Regions from separate parts of the Salinicola lusitanus genome, predicted to be linked through region 2. Evidence: predicted binding sites of a transcription regulator. Region 2 holds the regulator's gene; the other holds the start of a gene.
What was found. The regulator sigma-54, encoded in region 2, starts transcription at its own class of promoters, with help from an activator protein. The targets are predictions, from matches to a motif close to TGGCACNNNNNTTGCTNT.
Positions count from the first base shown of each region.

Region 1 (3,409 bases), 2.2 Mb from region 2:
GCGCACCGCCGCCCACCAGCGCCACGCTGCTCGAGGTGTGGTGCGGATTGCGAAACGGCCGCTGCCCCCAGCGCTCCATGATCGGCAGCCCGCACACCGACCGTACCGCCGCCACCTCGAGCGACTCATCCTGTGTCAGCGGTGGCAGAATGCCGGCCAGCCGGCTCGCCAACATGGTCTTGCCCGTGCCTGGCGGCCCCGCCAGCAACAGGTTGTGACCACCCGCCGCCGCGACCTCCAGTGCCCGGCGCGCCTGATGCTGCCCTTTGACATCTGCCATGTCCGGTTGGGGCAGTTCCGCGTTGACGGGCGCGCCAAATTGGTGCGCAACGAGCTTCTCGCGACCGAGTAAATGGCCCACGACCTCGAGCAGATGCCCCGCCGCGAACACCTCGACGCCGTCGGCCAATGCCGCCTCATCGGCATTGGCGAGCGGAACGATAAGCCCCCGGCCTGAGCGCCGCGCCGCCAGTGCCGTCGGGAGTGCGCCCGTGACCGGCCGCAGCGCACCGTCCAGCGCCAGCTCGCCGACGACTTCGAGCCGTTCGGCCGCCTCGACGGGAACCTGGCCGGACGCCATCAGAATGCCCAGCGCAATGGGCAGATCGAAGCGACCGCCATCCTTGGGCAGGTCGGCAGGCGCCAGGTTGAGCGTGATGCGACGTGAAGGAAACTCGAAACCGGCGTTGATGAGCGCGCTGCGAACCCGTTCGCGACTCTCCTTGACCGCGGCCTCGGGCAGGCCCACCAGCGTCAACCCTGGCAAACCGTTACTCAGATGAACCTCGATCAGCACTTCGGGGGCCTCGAGTCCGAGGCTGGCGCGGGCGCGCACGATGGCAAGCGTCATGGGAGCTCCCAGGTCGGCACCTGGGCAGTTGCCGCAGGCCAGGAGATGCCGGGGCGACATCCTTCATGGCCCTACAACTACATAATGTTACGTGATATCGCAACTCGATCGCCGCCACCAGCCGGGCGAGGATGCCCGGCGGCGACACGAATCAACTGGAGTCAGCTCCGGCGTGGTCAGGGTTTGGTTCCGTGGGCGCTGCCATCGGTGTCGTCGCCTGGCGGAGTGCTGGGCTCCACGCGGGGCTGGGCCGCCTGCTCGCTCTGCAGTGTGTTCTCCAGCGCCGCCACCTGCTCCTCCAGCGCCTCGACACGCTCACGCGTGCGCTGGAGCACTTCCATCATGATGTCGAAATCTTCCCGGGAAACGATCTCCATACGCTCCATGGCGCCCCGCAATACCCCCTGCACGTTGCGCTGGATGTCACCCGGCGCCTGGGAGGCACCATGGAGCTTGTCACTCAGCTGCCTGGTCAGACGCTCGAACCGATCCTGTGCCGACATGAAATTGTCTCCTTGATTTCCCGATGTCTTCGATGGCCTGTCACTCAAGTCTACGCAAACTCCCGGCTTTACGCCTGCGCATAACGTAAACTCCCGGCTTTACGCCTGCGCATAAAAGGTGCAGCCACAAAACCGGTCTGCATGATTCTGGTGCAACCACCGGTCTCGGCGGCGACGCATCGCTAGCGGCCGCACTCGAGACCACCAACAACTTATTGATTTTTTTACCCTCATCGGCAAATGGCATGTGTCCTGCCTATCACCTGAAGGCGCAAGCCGATTACGGGAGAGACAAGGGATGAAACTCATCACCGCCATCATTAAACCCTTCAAGCTCGACGATGTGCGCGAAGCGCTGGCCGATAACGGCGTGCAAGGCATCACCGTCACCGAAGTGAAAGGGTTCGGTCGTCAAAAAGGCCATACAGAGCTTTACCGCGGCGCGGAGTATGTCGTCGATTTCCTGCCGAAGGTGAAAGTGGAGATCGCTGTCGAAGACGATCGTGTCGATGGTGTGCTGGACTCGATCCGCAATGCCGCCAACAGCGGCAAGATCGGCGACGGCAAACTATTCGTCACGCCACTCGAAGATGTGATCCGGATTCGTACCGGGGAACGCGGGGCCGACGCCGTTTGACGGCGCGGAACGAGGAGACAAAAGAATGAATGATCAAGTAGTTCAACTTTCCTACGCACTCGACACCTTCTACTTTCTGGTGACGGGCGCCCTGGTGATGTGGATGGCGGCAGGGTTCGCCATGCTCGAGGCGGGACTGGTCCGCGCCAAGAACACCACCGAGATCCTGACCAAGAACGTCGTTCTCTACGCCATCGCCTGCACCATGTACCTGCTGGTGGGCTATCACATCATGTACTCCAGCGAGAGCGGTGGCTTCCTGCCCAACCTCGGCTTCCTGATCGGCGCAGAGAACAGCGTCGACGACGTGATGTCCAGCGGCGGCGACGTCTACTACTCCGCACGCTCCGACTTCTTCTTCCAGGTCGTCTTCGTTGCCACCGCAATGTCGATCGTCTCCGGCGCCGTCGCCGAGCGTATGAAACTGTGGGCATTCATGCTCTTCGCAGTCGTCATGACCGGCTTCATCTACCCGATTCAGGGCTACTGGAAATGGGGTGGCGGCTTCCTCGACGCGGCCGGTTTCCAGGATTTCGCCGGCTCTGGCGTCGTCCACCTCTGTGGTGCCACGGCCGCGTTCGCCGGTGTGCTGCTGCTGGGCGCTCGCAAGGGCAAGTACGGCAAGAACGGCGCCATCTACGCGATCCCTGGCTCCAACCTGCCGCTGGCAACGCTCGGGACCTTCATCCTGTGGCTGGGCTGGTTCGGCTTCAACGGCGGCTCCGAACTGATGGTGTCCAATGTCGATGAAGCCAACGCCGTTGCTCAGGTCTTCGTCAACACCAACGCGGCGGCTGCCGGCGGTGTCATCGCCGCGATCATTCTGGCCAAGCTGTGGTTCCGCAAGGCGGACCTGACCATGGCGCTGAATGGCGCGCTGGCCGGCCTGGTCGCCATCACCGCCGAGCCGCTGGCTCCCACTGCCCTTGGCGCAACGCTGATCGGCGCTGTCGGTGGTCTGCTGGTGGTCATCGCCATCGTGACGCTCGACAAGGTGAAGATCGACGACCCGGTCGGCGCGATCTCGGTCCATGGCGTCGTCGGCATCTGGGGCCTGCTCGCCGTACCGCTCTCCAACGGCGACGCCACGTTCGGCGCTCAGCTCCTGGGTATCGCGACCATCTTCGCCTGGACCTTCATCGCCAGCCTGGTGGTGTGGGGCATCATCAAGGCCGTGATGGGTATCCGAGTCTCCGAAGAAGAAGAATATGAAGGCGTCGATATCGCGGAATGCGGTATGGAAGCCTATCCTGAATTCAACGTCGGCAAGAAGTGAGCCGACACACCGAGTGAGCTGGCGTGCTCCCCTGGCCCCCTTCGGGGGGCCTTTTTTAATTCCCGCGATCGGCGGTGTATGCTTAAACTACTAGTCGTCGGGCATTCGAACGGCCACTCGATGAGTTGAGCGCACATCATCCG
Region 1 is NZ_CP151919.1:1,561,352-1,564,760, reverse strand. Features, by position in the region: gene AAGT95_RS07190 (YifB family Mg chelatase-like AAA ATPase) at 1-850, opposite strand, end outside; gene AAGT95_RS07185 (accessory factor UbiK family protein) at 1,027-1,353, opposite strand; gene AAGT95_RS07180 (P-II family nitrogen regulator) at 1,652-1,990, shown strand; gene AAGT95_RS07175 (ammonium transporter) at 2,016-3,266, shown strand.
Region 1: a site for sigma-54 is predicted at 1,595-1,612, ahead of AAGT95_RS07180 (P-II family nitrogen regulator). Genes of this name have one in related genera too.

Region 2 (3,409 bases):
GCTCGCCGTCGATGGCATCGAAGTCGATGGCGTCTTCCAGGCGCATGAATCCCGCGATCGGCCCTTTGCAATGCGGACTGCGGGCATGGGGGATGGCAACGCCGTTGCCGATCCCCGTGCTGCCCAGTCGCTCGCGACCGATCAGGCGGCTGAAGACCTCATGGCTATCCAGACTGGGTGTATTCTGGGCGATGAAGGTGCTGAAGAATTCCAGCAGACGTTTTTTGCTGCCCCCCGTGACCTCGAACAGAGTTCGCTCGGGGGGCAGAATGCTTTCCAGTGTCATCATCAGGCGTCAGCGGGCGCCTGCGCCTTGGGCGCGGGCTTGTGCCTTCTCTTTGTGTTTGACCAGTTGGCGGTCGAGTTTGTCGGCCAGTGAATCGATGGCGGCATACATGTCGGTGTCGCTGGCTTCGGCGTGTAGATCGCCGCCTGCTGCGTGCAGGGTACAGGCTGCCTGCTGGCGTTCCTTCTCGACACTCAGGGTGACCTGGACATTGGTGATGTTGTCGTAGTGACGCTCCAAACGAACGAGTTTCTCTCCGACGTAGTCCCGGAGGGCGTCGGTCAGCTCGACATGGTGGCCGGTAACGTTCACTTGCATGACACACTCCTGTTGCGGCAGATGGCACTTCTGATTGTAACCCTTTTCAGGGGACTGCAAAGGCATCGTGATCGATCTGATTCGGAATGGCGAGTCTTGACGGGTTTCGGAGCCCTGTATCAGGCCAGACGCTTGCGCTCGCTGGAGGACGGAATGCCCATGGCTTCGCGATATTTGGCCACGGTGCGTCTGGCCACACTGATATCGGACTGGGCCAGCAATTCGACCAGTTTGCTGTCCGACAGCGGCTTGCGAGGGGATTCGTCGCCAATGAATTTCTTGATGCGAGCGCGGATGGCGGTACTCGAATAGCTATCGCCTTCGCCGCCCTGGCCGCCGACCTGGCTCGAGAAAAAATATTTCAGCTCGAATACGCCGCGTGGCGTGTGAATGTACTTCTGGGTCGTGACGCGGGAGATCGTCGATTCATGCATGTCGACGCTGCGGGCGATATCGGCCAGGATCAGGGGTTTCATCGCTTCTTCACCGCGCTCGAGGAACCCGATCTGGCGCGACATGATCTCTCGGCCCACCTTGAGCAGGGTATCGTTGCGACTGGAGAGACTCTTGATCAGCCAGCGGGCTTCCTGCAGGTGCTGGCGCAGGAAGGTGTTGTCATCGCTCTTGTCTGCCCGCTTGATCAGGGCGGCGTAGTCGGGCTGAATGCGCAGGCGCGGCAGGGTTTCGGCATTGAGTTCGATACGCCAGCCATCGCGAGAGGGGGTGGCAACCAGATCGGGAACCACGTAATCGTCGTGACTGGTATCAAAGCGCTGCCCCGGGCGCGGCTCCAGCGTCCGGATCAGGGCGATGACGCTGTCGAGTTCGTTCTCCTCGAGGCGCAGGCGACGCTTGAGCAGTCGCCGGTCGTTGCCGGCCAGCGCCTCGAGGAACTGGCGCACCAGGCGCTTGGCCTGGGGTAGCAGCGGCGTGTCGTCGTCCAGCGTGCCGAGTTGAAGCAGCAGGCACTCGCGCAGATTGCGAGCGCCGACGCCGGTCGGATCGAACTGCTGCAGGCGCATGAGCATGTGCTCGAGATCGGCCATGCTGACGCTCTCCCTGCGCTGCTCGCGCAGACTCGTCGCCAGCTCGTCCAGCGAGCCCACCAGGTAGCCGTCGTCGTTGACGGCGTCGATCAGGCACTCCCCGAGCGCGCGCTCGCGCTCGTCGAAATCTCCCATGGCCAGTTGCCAGAGGAGATGATCCTGGAGGGTGGTCACGGCGGCGTTGCGGTCGAAGTCCGGCGCTTCTTCGCTGGCGCTGCCCGACGAGCTGGCATGGGCGTCCTGGTAGGTATCGCTCCAGTCGCTGTCGAGGGCCAGTTCGTCGGGAATGTCACTGGCCCACTCGTCTTCCGTGGCGTCCTGAGTTTCCTGCTCCGAGTAGGGCTCTTCCATCTCCAGCATGGGGTTGGATTCGAGCGCCTGCTGGATTTCCTGGCGGAGGTCGAGCGTCGACAGCTGGAGCAGTTGAATGGCCTGCTGGAGCTGAGGCGTCATGGTCAACTGCGTGCCGACCCTGAGTTGCAGCGAGGGCTTCATGGACATGGAGAAACGATCGTCACAATCAACGGTGGAAGGCTTACGTTACTGGCTGCGGTGACGAGATGCAACGTTTCATGCAAGAAACATGCCATCGGTGCGGATGCCTGGTATGGCTGCCGATGGCATGACGGGGGAGAGGCGACTACAGGCGAAACTCGTGGCCGAGATAGACCTCGCGGACGCGCTGGTTTTCGAGAATGGCCTGGGGCCGGCCCTCGGCGATGATCTGGCCGTCGCCGACGATGTAGGCATTATCGCAGATGTCGAGCGTCTCGCGCACGTTGTGATCGGTGATCAGGACGCCGATCTCGCGGTCGCGCAGCTGGCGGATGATGCTCTTGATGTCACCGACCGAGATGGGGTCGACACCGGCGAACGGTTCGTCGAGCAGCACGAAGGCCGGCTCGGTGGCCAGGGCACGGGCGATCTCGACCCGCCGCCGCTCGCCGCCGGACAGGCTCATGCCCAGGTTGTCGCGAATGTGATCGACGTGGAAGTCGCCGAGCAGCTGTTCCAGCCGCTCGCGTCGCCCGGCACGATCCAGGTCCTTGCGCGTCTCGAGGATGGCCATGATGTTGTCGGCAACGCTCAGCTTGCGGAAGATCGAGGCTTCCTGCGGCAGATAGCCGATACCGGCTCGCGCCCGGTCGTGCATCGGTGCGCGGCTGAGATCCATGTCGTCGATATGGACGCTGCCGGCATCGGACTTGACCAGGCCGACGATCATGTAGAAGGAGGTGGTCTTGCCGGCGCCATTCGGCCCCAGCAGGCCGACAATGCTGCCTTGCCGCAGCGTCAGGCTGAAGTCGTGGACGACTCGGCGTCCCTTGTAGCTCTTGGCAAGGTTGGCGGCCGTTAGCGTTTTCATGAATACGATCCTTGTGGCTGCGCGCCGGATATGGTGTCGGCGATCACGCCCCCACGCGGCGGCTCGAGGCCGTGCCGGGTCAGGGTTTGAGCGTTACTGGGACGAGTCACGCGGCGTGAGGGTCATGCGGACGCGGCCGTCACCGCTCCCGTCGCTGTTCTGGGCGGAACGGGCCTGGACGCGTCGCGAGTCGAGATAATACTCGACATAGGCACCGTCGAAGGTGTCGCCGGCCTGATGAAGCTCCGCGTTACCGATCAGTTCCACGCGTCGTTGGGCCGCGTGATAGACCACGGTATCGCCCCAGCCCTTGACGATCTCCTGGTCGGGGGACGGCTTCTGTTCGAGGTAGGCGCGCTCGCCGCCGCCGCCCTTGGCGGTGACCAGGCTGAC
Region 2 is NZ_CP151919.1:4,169,719-4,173,127, reverse strand. Features, by position in the region: gene ptsN (PTS IIA-like nitrogen regulatory protein PtsN) at 1-286, opposite strand, end outside; gene hpf (ribosome hibernation-promoting factor, HPF/YfiA family) at 296-604, opposite strand; gene AAGT95_RS18880 (RNA polymerase factor sigma-54) at 724-2,151, opposite strand; gene lptB (LPS export ABC transporter ATP-binding protein) at 2,291-3,016, opposite strand; gene lptA (lipopolysaccharide transport periplasmic protein LptA) at 3,110-3,409, opposite strand, start outside.